DNA from 3 places in the Gracilibacillus sp. JCM 18966 genome. Region 1 is predicted to be linked to each of the others. Evidence: riboswitches for the same ligand, from Rfam matches in the RefSeq annotation. Region 1 holds a riboswitch; each other region holds the start of a gene.
What was found. Region 1 has a riboswitch for S-adenosylmethionine ahead of ACZ5N5_RS02930 (bifunctional homocysteine S-methyltransferase/methylenetetrahydrofolate reductase). Riboswitches for the same ligand answer to the same signal wherever they lie in the genome.
Positions count from the first base shown of each region.

Region 2: another riboswitch for S-adenosylmethionine. It lies ahead of ACZ5N5_RS00960 (5-methyltetrahydropteroyltriglutamate--homocysteine S-methyltransferase); the one in region 1 lies ahead of ACZ5N5_RS02930 (bifunctional homocysteine S-methyltransferase/methylenetetrahydrofolate reductase).
Region 3: another riboswitch for S-adenosylmethionine. It lies ahead of ACZ5N5_RS01220 (acetyl-CoA C-acyltransferase); the one in region 1 lies ahead of ACZ5N5_RS02930 (bifunctional homocysteine S-methyltransferase/methylenetetrahydrofolate reductase).

Region 1 covers NZ_AP043883.1:652,838-657,085, reverse strand. Annotated here, with positions in the region: gene metE (5-methyltetrahydropteroyltriglutamate--homocysteine S-methyltransferase) at 1-31, opposite strand, end outside; gene ACZ5N5_RS02930 (bifunctional homocysteine S-methyltransferase/methylenetetrahydrofolate reductase) at 93-1,946, opposite strand; SAM riboswitch class I at 2,092-2,198, opposite strand; gene ACZ5N5_RS02925 (nitroreductase family protein) at 2,367-2,936, shown strand; gene ACZ5N5_RS02920 (bifunctional metallophosphatase/5'-nucleotidase) at 3,247-4,248, shown strand, end outside.
Region 2 covers NZ_AP043883.1:219,807-224,054, forward strand. Annotated here, with positions in the region: gene ACZ5N5_RS00955 (methyl-accepting chemotaxis protein) at 1-1,100, shown strand, start outside; gene ACZ5N5_RS00960 (5-methyltetrahydropteroyltriglutamate--homocysteine S-methyltransferase) at 1,288-2,391, opposite strand; SAM riboswitch class I at 2,501-2,601, opposite strand; gene ACZ5N5_RS00965 (response regulator transcription factor) at 2,768-3,448, shown strand; gene ACZ5N5_RS00970 (HAMP domain-containing sensor histidine kinase) at 3,445-4,248, shown strand, end outside.
Region 3 covers NZ_AP043883.1:272,597-276,844, reverse strand. Annotated here, with positions in the region: gene ACZ5N5_RS01225 (acetoacetate--CoA ligase) at 1-527, opposite strand, end outside; gene ACZ5N5_RS01220 (acetyl-CoA C-acyltransferase) at 543-1,694, opposite strand; SAM riboswitch class I at 1,773-1,885, opposite strand; gene ACZ5N5_RS01215 (MFS transporter) at 2,089-3,273, shown strand; gene ACZ5N5_RS01210 (VOC family protein) at 3,343-3,753, shown strand; gene ACZ5N5_RS01205 (GHMP family kinase ATP-binding protein) at 3,767-4,248, shown strand, end outside.

The DNA.
Region 1 (4,248 bases):
ACCCAAGATTAGAACTGATGAATGTTGTCATATTTTATTCTCCTTTTTCTTTCATATTATTACAGCTAAAGGAATTCCCCGTTTTAGAAGTCTTACCTTACCTTTGCTGTTGATTTTGCTTTTGTTTTTTCATGGACATAATCGGTTAATTCAACAGTAATTTCGTAATTCATAAAAGGTGTGATGAGATAAATACCGTTGAAATAGGAAATAGCTGTATCAATTAATTCCTTCGCGATTTCTATTCCTTCACGGATCGCATCTGCTCGATTAGATCGGGCTTGCATTCTTGCCCTTACTTCATCAGACAGCTTCATCCCTGGAACTTCATGGTGTAAAAATTCAGCATTTTTATAGGAAACGAGTGGCATGATTCCGATAAAAATAGGTGCTTCTATATGCTTGGTTTCCCGAGCAAGTGCAATGATTTTTTCGTGACTAAAAATTGGTTGTGTTAAAAAATAATCTGCACCGTGCTCGATTTTTTTGTGCATTCTTTTCACAGCCTTTTCTAAGTTTGCGACATTTGGATTGAAGGCTGCAGCTACTTGAAAGGAGGTATTCTCTCTTAAGGAAGCACCAGAGAAGGATAACCCTTGATTACACTGCTTGATTAATCGTGTTAATTCAAAAGAAGTTACGTCAAATACGGATGAGGCACCAGGAAATCCACCAATTCTTGTAGGATCACCCGTTATTGCTAAAATCTCATGGAAGCCCAGTGTATGTAACCCCATTAGGTGTGCTTGCAGGCCGATTAGGTTGCGATCTCTACATGTGAGGTGGATAAGTGGTGTAACATTTAGATGGAGTTGTTTCATTTTGACAGCCATCGCTAAATTACTGATTCGCGGTGTAGCAAGTGAATTATCCGCTAAAGTAATCGCATCCACACCTGCATCTTCCAGCGCTTTCGCCCCTTTAATAAACTCATCAATTTCTAGATGCTTTGGTGCATCTAATTCAACAATAACGGTATGCTGTTTCTTAGCTTTATCCACCAATGTCGGATTCGACTGGACAGTTTGGGAAGAAGGGAGTGTGATCAGTCCTTCTTTCACCTGGACGGTTTTGTCTAAAATAGGTGTTAGTCCCTCAATACCATCCTTTAAGGCCCTAATATGCTCTGGGGTCGTTCCACAGCACCCTCCGATAAGACGTACTCCTTGATCTCGGAATTCCTTTGCACATCGTTTGAAATAATCTGTTTGCTTGCTGTAAACAAGCTTGCCGTTTTCATATGCTGGTAGACTAGCATTTGGAAATGCTGATAAGTGTGCTCGCTCAGGTAATGGTACGGCTTCTAGTGACTCAATCATATGGTGTGGACCTAAACGACAATTAACCCCAACGACATCTGCACCAAGTACTTCTAGCTGTGTTAATACATCAGCTAAGGACATACCGTTTTCTAAAATACCAGGCTCATGCATCGATACATTTGTAATAATAGGGAGGTCTGTTTCTTTTCTTGCAATTTCTAGAACAGCGGTTAATTCGTCGATGTCATAATAAGTTTCTAATAGGATGCCATCTACACCTTCTAATAGAAGGCTAAATAATTGTTCCTTGAAGCTCCTTATGATGTCTTTTTTGGATGTGACTAGCTTTTGAATTCCTCGAATTCCACCAATCGTCCCAAGTACAAATGTTTCATTTTTTGCTGCTTGTTTAGCTAATTGGACAGCACGTGTATTTATTTGGTGTACTTTCTCCTCCAAGCCAAATCTTGCTAGCTTAATATAATTGGCTCCATACGTATTGGTTTGGATGATATCTGCCCCAGCGTCAATATAGGATTGATGAACTTGGAGGACCTCTTCTGGTTTTGATAGATTATATGCTTCAAAGCATTGATCAACCCCATGTGCGTAAAGTAAAGTACCTATCGCACCATCTGCTATGAGGATATTTTCTTTGAGAGCTTGTAGGAGTGATGATGTCATTCTTTCACCTCTTTTCTTTTCATAATCATTTATAAAAAACAAGCAATCTCCACTATAATTGCTGTTTTTTGAACAAAAGGCCCAGAAAAACAAAAAAGTCTTCATCCCTTGAAAGATGAAGACTCTATATAAATAGATCTCACGTTCCTCATCTTTCAAGCGTTGTTGCGCTTGCTGGAATTAGCACCTTGTCTAATAAAGACGGTTGCTGAGGTATCACAGGGCCAGTCCCTCCACCTCTCTTGATAAGAGTAAAGCTTTATGAAGTTTTGTTGTCATTATATTACATTATAAGTAAAATACTTTCAAGTCATTTTTAATAAAAAATTGAATTTTTTTCCTAGATTGTTATTCACCTTGTTTGATAACAAGAATGATGGTATAATTGAAAATGATTCTCATTAAAAAGGAGATTAGATGATGGCAAGTTTAAAAAATCTTATAAAAGAGCGACGCTCCATTTCAAACTATAAAGAAAATCCTGTTTCTAAGGAACTAATGAAAGATTTATTAAGTATAGCTGTCTGGGTGCCCAATCATAAAATGACTGAGCCGTGGCGTTTTGTATTTATAACAGGCGAATCAAAGAAAAAATTAGCAGAAATCAATCGAGAGGTAGCGAAAGAAAAAGCAAAGAATGCCTCTGGTGAGGAGCTAGAGCAGATAGGCGAAAATGGCTACCAAAAGATCATGAACGTTCCATTTATCATTATGGTTATTAATACGCTTCATCCTCAAGAAAAACTGAGAGAAGAAGATTATGCTTCGGCTAGCTGTCTTATTCAAAATTTCAGTTTGTTAGCTTGGGAGGAAGGATTAAGTGTTTTTTGGAAAACTGGTAAATTGTCGTTTTGTGAGGAGACAGCTGCACTTATCGACTTGAAGGATGATGAACGAGTAGTTGGCTTACTTCAAGTCGGCTATCCAGCGAAACAAGTTAACCCTATTCCTAGAATAAATGTGAATGATAGAATAACAGAATTAGACTAATAATCTTTGATGAAAAAGCTAAACTAAACGACTTGGCGTAAAGCCAAGTTTTTTTATTTCTGTTATAATTCATCACTTTCTAAGCAAAAAAAGTGCCGATGAAGCGATATCATCGGCAACCAAGAAAAAGGGGCTATCATTTTGTGAGAAAGCAATCCTTGCAGCATTGCTCAATTTGGAACATCTTTAATATATCAAATGAATGAAAAGCTAGTGTTAAATGTAAGTTAAGAAAGTGTAAACTTTTTCCTTTCGTCCCAATTTATTCGGTATAATAGGGATCAACAATTGCTGAAGAAGGAGAAAGAAAATGACATCCATATCTATTTGTGTAACGAGTGATATCCATGGTTATATTTATCCTACCAATTACCGAGAAGAAGTAGAGAAAAATATGGGACTAGCTAAGATAGCTTCCCTAATCGATAGAATAAGGTCAGAAAAAGTAGTAATTCTCGTCGATAATGGAGATTTCATTCAAGGGAGCCCATTTACTTATTATTTTGCAGCATATAAAGAAGCGAAAAGAAGCCCTTTAATAAAAATAGGAAATAGTTTACATTATGACATGGCGATTTTCGGAAATCATGAATTTAATTACGGGATAGAGTATCTCAAAAATGTAGTAAATAAAACAAATTACCCATGGTTAGCTGCTAATATATTAGACAAACACACAGGAGAACCTTTTTTTGGTACCCCATATGTAACAAAAGAAATTAATGGTATAAAAATAACCTTCTTAGGCATTACCACTCATTTTATACCACATTGGGAGGACCCAACACATATTCGCGATTTAGTCTTTGAAGATGCTTGTGAGGCTGCGCATAAATGGGTGAAAAAGGTTAGAGAAGAAGAAAGGCCAGATCTACTCGTTGTAAGCTACCATGGAGGGGTAGAAAGAGACCCGGAAACAGGGGAAGCGACAGAAGCCTTAACCGGTGAAAATCAAGCGTATCAAATGTGTGAAGAAATAACAGGTATCGATTTATTAATAACCGGCCATCAGCATCGATTTTTAACAACAACAATTAATGGGGTTCCAATCATTCAAACAGGCAGTAATGGGAAAGCTTTAGGAGAAATTGAGCTTGCCTTTAATAATAAAAAAGAGGTTACAAGTATTAAACCAAAGCTTCATTATGTGAAAGACGATACTCGATCAAATCAACCGACTATTGCGCTAATCGAGGAAGAAGAGAAGCTCGTACAGGAATGGCTGGATCAGCCAATAACGGAAGTGAAAGGTGATATGGAAATAAAAGACCCGTTTCAAGCAAGGATAGAGGAGCACCCGTTTATTGAATAT
Region 2 (4,248 bases), 430 kb from region 1:
ACTTTATTAGAATGGACCCTTCTAATACAGAAATGATGCAGATTTTTCAATATACGGTCCTTATCCAATTGTTAATTCTTCTTATTTTTCATTTTGTGATCAAGATGGCTAATGGACAAATGGAGCAGCTTACCGAGTTATTGCAAACTTCTCAGCAACACAACAACTCCAAGCAAGAGCAGAATCAACTCATTGAAAGCTCCATTTCGACTATCTTAGAAAAAATTACCACCATTAACACACAATTACAAGAAAATGTGTACGCACAAAATGAACTAAATACGACCATTCAAGAAATATCGCAAGGCAGTCAAACACAGGCGGAACAGATTTCGAACATATCAGACGCTACCAATGACACACGTCAAAATATTGATATCGTACATCAAACATCCCAGAGCTTATATGAGGATTCGAACAAAGCAAGTAGTTTAGCCGCTACCGGAAAAGAAAAGATGGATACATTAAATCACCATAACGAAACATTAGAGAAAACGATTGGTCAGCTAAGTCGCACCTTTGCCGAACTAACCGAAAAGATTAAAGAAACGAATCAATTTGCAGACAACATTAAAGAAATTACCGAACAAACGAACCTACTAGCATTAAATGCCTCTATTGAAGCAGCACGTGCTGGAGAAGCTGGAAAAGGCTTTGCTGTCGTAGCGGATGAGATTCGTAAGCTTGCTGATTTAACGGGAGAAACAACGGAGAAAATTACCGGGAACCTCGCTTCCTTGAACCAGTCGAATAATTCAGCCGTAAACCAAATGGATGAAAGCATGCTTAATTTTGTTAATGGAATGGAAATATCGAACGAGGTTACTGGTTATTTCGAGGATCTCACATCAACGATTGAAACATTAAACAGTGCCTTACAAAACTTCACCATGCTTGCCGAGGATGTTCAGCAGCAATCTAATGGCGTAGAATCATCCACCAATGATCTAGCAGCGATTATTCAACAATCATCTGCTAGCTTAGAAGAAATGAGTGCAACGATTACGATCCTGACAGAAAGTAATCAAGAAATTGCCAAACTATTAAGCGAAACCGTAGAGGACACTAACTCATTACGTACAAATATCGGAACCTTGTAATAAACCATAAAATTACTTCCTACCTAGTTTAAATATTAGTAAAACTCGCATTCGCTCGTCTTTTAGCGAATGCGTTAGCTTTTCTTATACGTTGGACTTCAAAATTTTCGCTTCGTTGCTATAAATTTTAAGCTTTCCTAACGTATTTAAAAAACATCGCCCCTTTGGCTGGAGCGATGTTTTTTCTTTATCCCCAGATTTCTTTGGAGATATCTACAATATATTTTAATTTATTCCATTGTTGTTCTTCAGACAGCTCATTTCCATGGTGAGTGGAGGCAAAGCCACATTGTGGGCTAAGGCAAATTTGGTCAAGTGGTACAAATTCGGATGCCTCTTGAATTCTTCTTTTAATCTCTTCTTTATCCTCAAGCTCTCCATTTTTAGAAGTAAATACCCCTATAACAACCTTTGCCCCATTTCTCGGAATATGCTTTAATGCTTGGAAATCTCCGGAACGCTCATCATCATATTCAAGGAAAAATCCATCAACCTTTTCCTTGGCAAATAAAGTAGGAGCGATCAAATCATAGCTTCCCGAAAATGCCCAATCAGATCGGTAATTCCCACGACATAGATGTGTCGTAATTTGCATATCTTCAGGCTTCACCTCAAGCACACCATTTACTACCTTTAATGCAAGATCAATCAGGGATTGTCTATCTTGATCTGATTCAGCAAATGGTAGATTCGGAGACGATAAACCAGCAATATAAACATCGTCAAATTGTAAATATCTGATACCTACATCATAAAATGCTTTCACAGCATCCTGATATACCTTAATAATATCTTCTGCAAACTCGTCCCAGCTTGCATAGTACTCTTCTCCAATAATTCCAGTATTGAAGAACTGGTTAGGACTTGGAATGGTGAACTTCGGTACGGCTCTTCCGTCGATTTGTTTGATTAGGAATTTAGCATCCTCAATAAATGGGTGGTTTTCATTCCAAGAAACCTTGCCTGTTAAACGCACATTATACGCATCGGTTACTTGGTTAGCAAATTGATAGCCTTGCTCTGGCACATAGCCCTCTACCCCATTGATGTATTCCATAAAATCCGTATGCCACCATAGTCTCTGGAATTCCCCATCAGTTACAGCTGTTAAACCTACTTCAATCTGCTTATCGACGATTCTTTTCACTTCAGATCTTTGAATCTCTTTTAACTCGTCATAGGGAAGATTTCCTTTTCGGTATTTGGCGATTGCCTCATGTAAGGATGCTGGTCTTAATAAACTACCAACATGGTCGGCGCGAAATGGTGCTGTTTTTGTAATAGTTGTCATTTTTCTACCTCTCTCCATATGTATTTTAGAATCCCGAATCTTATCCTTCCAACGCGCAAAAAACCTCTTCTTAAAAATAAGAAGAGGTTTATACTTTTACTCACTGCTCTTCTTATCTTCTAGCGATCGCTACTGGAATTAGCACAGTACTTGGAATAGTCTGTTGCTGAGGCTTCAAAGGGCCAGTCCCTCCACCTCTCTGGATAAGAATCGTTATTTAATTGATATTATCAATGCTAACTTACCCTTTGGAAAAAGTCAACATTTTTTATGGAAATTTCTATTTTTGATTAAACCGATGAAAATACTAAGGTTATGAAAAAGGATGGGCAGATATTTTTCCATATGCTATATTAAAGAATAAGGTGGTGAACACATGACGGAGATCTTAATTGTAGAAGATGAAGAAAAATTAGCACGAGTGTTAGAGCTCGAATTACAATATGAGGATTATCAAACAACGATTGCTCCTGACGGAAGAATAGCATTAGAACTATTGCAACAAAATAAATATGCACTAGTACTACTAGACATTATGCTTCCAAGTATGAGTGGATTGGAAGTACTTCGACGATTCCGAAAAATAGACCCATCTACCCCTGTTATTCTTTTAACCGCAAAGGATGAAGTGCATGACAAGGTATCAGGACTTGACCTTGGAGCAAATGATTATATTACCAAACCATTTCAATTAGAGGAACTTTTAGCAAGAATCCGTGCACAATTACGAAATCAAAAGCCTCGATCCACTTCCTTCGTCAGTATCGATGATTTAACAGTTGATAAAAATTCGAGAGATGTAAAACGCGGGGATTCCTTTATCGAGTTAACTCGAAGAGAATTCGACCTTCTCTGTTTTTTAGTCGAAAATAAAAACCAAGTATTTAGCCGTGATCAGTTGTTAGACAAGGTATGGGGATTTGATTATGTTGGCGACACGAATGTCGTAGATGTTTATATTCGATATTTACGAAATAAAATCGATAAGCCTTTCGATAAAAACACGATTCATACAGTCCGAGGCGTAGGCTATACGGTAAAGGATTCTGCGCTATGACATTACGAACGAAAATACAAATTTTCTTATCTGCTTTAATGATTGTATTTATTTTGCTGTTAAATGGATCTGTCTATTTTCTTTACCAGAATAGGATGAGTGAGAATGAAATCGATCGTGTCAAAAGCGATGCCATTCAAATTATGGAGGCACTTGCCAAGCAGGATAAGATTGCAGCCGACACGAATACAAAGGAACTACTGCAGGCGTTTCTTCCAGCCAATGGATTGATTCGGATTTTTAGAGAAGATGGGGAATTTCTCAACCGAACAACAGCAGACGGTAAATTCTTTGACTGGCCCTATCACTATACAACCAAAGAAGAGATCACGTTAAGTAAAGATAAAAATGGCAACAGTTATGTGCAAGTCGCCACACCGATTATTTGGAATGATGGCTCTGTCGTAACACTTCAAGTAAGTGAAGCATTGTATTCGATGGATGATACCTTAAGCACACTTCAATTCGTTTTATTTGTTGCATCCTTTTTCATGCTGATTCCTGCGATTATTGCAGGCATTGTGCTCGCTCGATATATCACGATTCCTATTAAAAAGTTAACGAATGAAATGAAAAACAATCCGAAAAACGGAAGATGGGAAAAGCTTACGAATCTCCATTCCACAAAGGATGAACTCGGAGAAATGCAACTCTCCTATAATAAGATGATTGATCGCATTTACGAAAATATCGAAAAACAAGAGCGATTTGTTTCAGATGCTTCTCATGAATTAAAAACACCACTCTCTGTGATCACAAGCTATACCGAGTTATTACAAAGACGAGGAAAGGATCGCCCA
Region 3 (4,248 bases), 380 kb from region 1:
CCAAAGTCTGGAGAACAAGACGTCCAGATTGCACCAATGGAAACTGTCGCAAGTACAGCCACTAATCCATCAAGGTTATTTGTCGTTACACCTGCGACACGATCTCCTTTTTGAACACCTAAATCGATTAAACCTCTCTGTGCTTTCGCGACGAGTGTTCGTAGCTCTCCCATTGTGACAGAACGTGTGACACCAGTCTCATTTGCCTCATAAACAGCTTTTCTTTCATCCGGTCCACGTAATAGATTTTCGGTAAAGTTAAGTGTCGCTTCTGAGAAGAAGGTGGCGTCTGCCATCGACTCAGCAGGGGTGTAAATGGTTTCTCCTTTATTTCCAATCACTTTTGCATAATCCCAAACATGGGACCAAAAATCGCCGATATGGGAAATCGACCAGCGATGGAAACGATCATAAGGAAAAAGAGACTGCCCACAAAATTTGGCAAATGCTTGTATATGTGAAGCTTGGATTTGTTCTTCTGTTGGTTCCCACAAATAAGGGGATTGATTTAACAAACGGGTACTCATGAAAAAATCTCCTTTCTAATTGGATACTTCTATTAAAATAGCGCCACCTTGGCCACCACCACCACAAAGGGAAGCAATACCAAGCCCACCTCCACGTCTTTTTAATTCATGGGCAAGGGTTAATACGAGACGAAGACCAGTGCCACCTAGTGGATGTCCAATAGCGATAGCACCACCGTTGACATTCACTTTACTGTAATCGATGTTTAGTTCACGACAGCTTGCAATCACGACACTAGCAAATGCTTCATTGATTTCGAACAAATCAATATCATCTATTGTTAGATCGTTTTTTTGGAGCAATTGCTCAATTGCTTTTGCTGGCTTTGTTTGTAAGCTCGTGTCAGGCCCTGCTATTTCTGTCCAATCCATGACTTTAGCAAGTGGCTGTTGCCCTAGTTCTTTTGCCTTTTGCTCCGAGGTGATGATTCCAAAGCTTGCCCCATCTGTCATTTGGGAGGCATTGCCTGCTGTAATCGTTCCATTCTTCGTAAAAGCAGAAGAGAGGCTCGCTAACTTTTCAAGACTAGTATTCTCACGGATGCCTTCATCTTTCGCTAAGACATTCTCAATCGGTGCAATTTCTGCTTGAAACAATTTGTCTGTTTGAGCTCTAGCTGCTCTTTGTTGAGATAGAAAAGCATATTCATCTTGCTCTTGGCGGTTAATTTGATAGATTTGATTGTGCTTCTCTGTTAATACACCCATCGACTGGTCACTTAGCGCACACCATAAACCGTCATGTAATAGGCTGTCTGTTAACTCCGTGTTCCCAATTCCTGTACCGAGTCTAACGGGAATGGTATGAGGAGCATTTGTCATCGAATCAAATCCACCTACCACATAATAATCTCCTTCATTTAACAGAATTCTTCTGGAAGCATCTGCAATCGAAGCAAGCCCCCCCAAACAGACATTATTTAAGGTAATAGCTGGAGTCGAAATATCGATGCCAGCTTGATAAGCAACCTGCCTTGCGGGATTCTGCCCCGCTCCTGCTTGGATTACTTGTGCTAGAATGACGCCATCTGGATGGTGTGCTTCTGTATTTTTTTGAATTAAGGCATGTAAGGCAGAAGCTCCTAATTCTGTTGCTGAATAGTTTGCCAATCCACCCTTCCATTTTCCAAAAGGTGTTCGGTTTCCGTCGAGAAGAATAGTCCCCATTGTCTTTAACTCCTTTTAAGTGAAATAAAAAAAGTCCCTCTATAAAAGATAGAGAGACTTTGGTCATCATGATCCGCTCTCTTATCTTTCTAAGCATAGCTTAGATGGAATTGGCACCTGTATTAAGTAAATACCACTTAATGGTTGCCGAGGCTTCTAAGGGCCAGTCCCTCCACCTCTCTTGATAAGACGTTATTTTGTATATAATTCCGAGTGAATTACTTTAATATTAGATTTTTAATATGCTTAACTTTAGCATTTGATGCTAGGTATGTCAATGGTTAATTAAGGGAATTATCAGGGATTTTTTTGCAAGCCCTTTCGTTTTTAACTTCCACCTATCTGTTGTACAATAGAAATATATTTCGAGTATCGAAAAAAAGGAGTAAGATAAATGCAACTTCTAGAAAAGGAAGTAAAAAAAGAAAAAATATGGACGAAGGATTTTGCCCTCATTTGTATGGCAAATTTTTTTATATTTTTAGGCTTTCAGATGACACTACCAACCATTCCTTTATTTGTGCAGCACCTTGGTGGAAATGATCAAATGATTGGAATTATTACTGGTGTGTTTACCTTTTCAGCATTGTTATTTCGTCCGAATGCAGGGCATTCCCTAGAATCCGTAGGGAGAAAATTTGTGTACATGCTAGGCTTAGGGATATTTGTTCTATCTGTTGGTTCATTTGCTTTTATTTCTAGTGTTATCCTGTTATTTTTTATTCGTTGTGTTCAAGGAATCGGTTGGGGCTATTCGACAACAGCTACTGGCACTATTGCAACAGATCTCATTCCACAGAAGCGAAGAGGAGAAGGGATGGGCTATTTCGGTTTATCTGGTAACATTGCACTGGCTATCGGTCCAGCTCTTGGTCTGTCCCTATATGGAGTCACCTCCTTTACGGTGTTGTTTTTAATCGCGTCAAGTCTTGGAATCATTGCCTTTATTCTCTCTACTCAGATTACATATAAAAAAGTAGAATCCCGTGAGAAGATAAAAAAAGCTAGATTTGATCTTTTTGAAAAGACAGCCCTACAGCCATCGATTCTATTATTTTTTATTACAACCGCATTTGGAGGGATTGCTTCTTATCTACCTTTATATACAGAGCAGGAGGGTATTGCTGGCATTGAGGTCTACTTTCTTATTTATGCACTTTTCTTAATGATTACTAGAGCCTTCGCTGGTAGATTATATGATCGTTATGGACATATCGTCGTTTTCCTACCGGGAACCTCCTTGATTCTTATCGCCATGCTATTGTTATTTTGGTTACCCAATTCCTTCATCCTGTTTTTAGCTGCAGCACTTTATGGATTAGGCTTTGGTACCGTTCAACCAGCATTACAAGCGTGGGCGATTGATAAAGCAAGCACCAATCGAAAAGGGATGGCAAATGCTACTTTTTTCTCGTTTTTTGATCTTGGTGTAGGTATTGGCGCCATTGTATTCGGACAAATCGCTTTCTTATTTTATTATGATTATATTTATTTAACTGCAGCATTTTCTATTTTCTCATCGATGGCCATCTATTTAGGCTTGCTAGTACGATTAAGATTTGTTAGTCGTCCCCATTAAAGCAAAAAGCAATGGCGTCATGAAGACAGTTATGATACGATTTAGCTAAAAATAGAGGAGGAATCTATGGTGATAAAGGGAATTGGTCATACAGCTTATTTTGTGCGGGATATGGAAAGATCGTTAAGCTTTTATTGTGATGTACTAGGACTGGAAAAAGCGTTTGAACTCCATAATGAACAGGATGAACCTTGGATTGTCTATCTTAAAATTAGTGAACGGCAATTTATCGAGCTTTTCTACCATGGGAAGGATGGCACTCTTCAACCAGAAAATGCTGCTGGTTATCATCATCTATGCTTAGAGGTGGAGGATATTCAACAGATAGCGGATCACTTGAACAAGAAAGGCTGGCCATTAGATGTGGAGCCTACAAAAGGTGTCGATCACAATTACCAGTGCTGGGCAACAGATCCTGATGGGAATAGGATTGAATTCATGCAACTAATGCCAGATTCTCCACATCTCAAAGGAAAGTAAAGAGGGATAAAAAATGCATGAGTTAATACAGTTATATAAGGATGTATATGGAGATGACACATTAAGCGCTGTTCTTTCCCCATTAAGGATATGTCCATTAGGTGCACATGTGGATCATCAAGGCGGTATCGTGACAGGACTCGCTTTAGATGAAAATGTAGAGATGGTTTTTTCTGCAAGTGATGATGGTTATGTTCGGATTCAAAGTGCTGATTTTCCTGATGAAGAGTATTTCCATATTGATCGTGTCCCGGAAATGCTACCAGGCTCTTGGGGAAATTATGCACGAGGTGCAGTGCTTGCCTTAAGCAAGGATCAGAAATTAACGACAGGTTTTCGTGCCGTAATTAGTGGCAGGCTACCAATTGGAGGATTAAGTTCCTCCGCTGCTGTAACTACCGCCTATTTATTGGCACTATGTCATGTGAATCAATTGAAGGTAAAAAAGGAGGACCTCGTTTACTATAGTCATGATGTAGAAACGAGCTATATCGG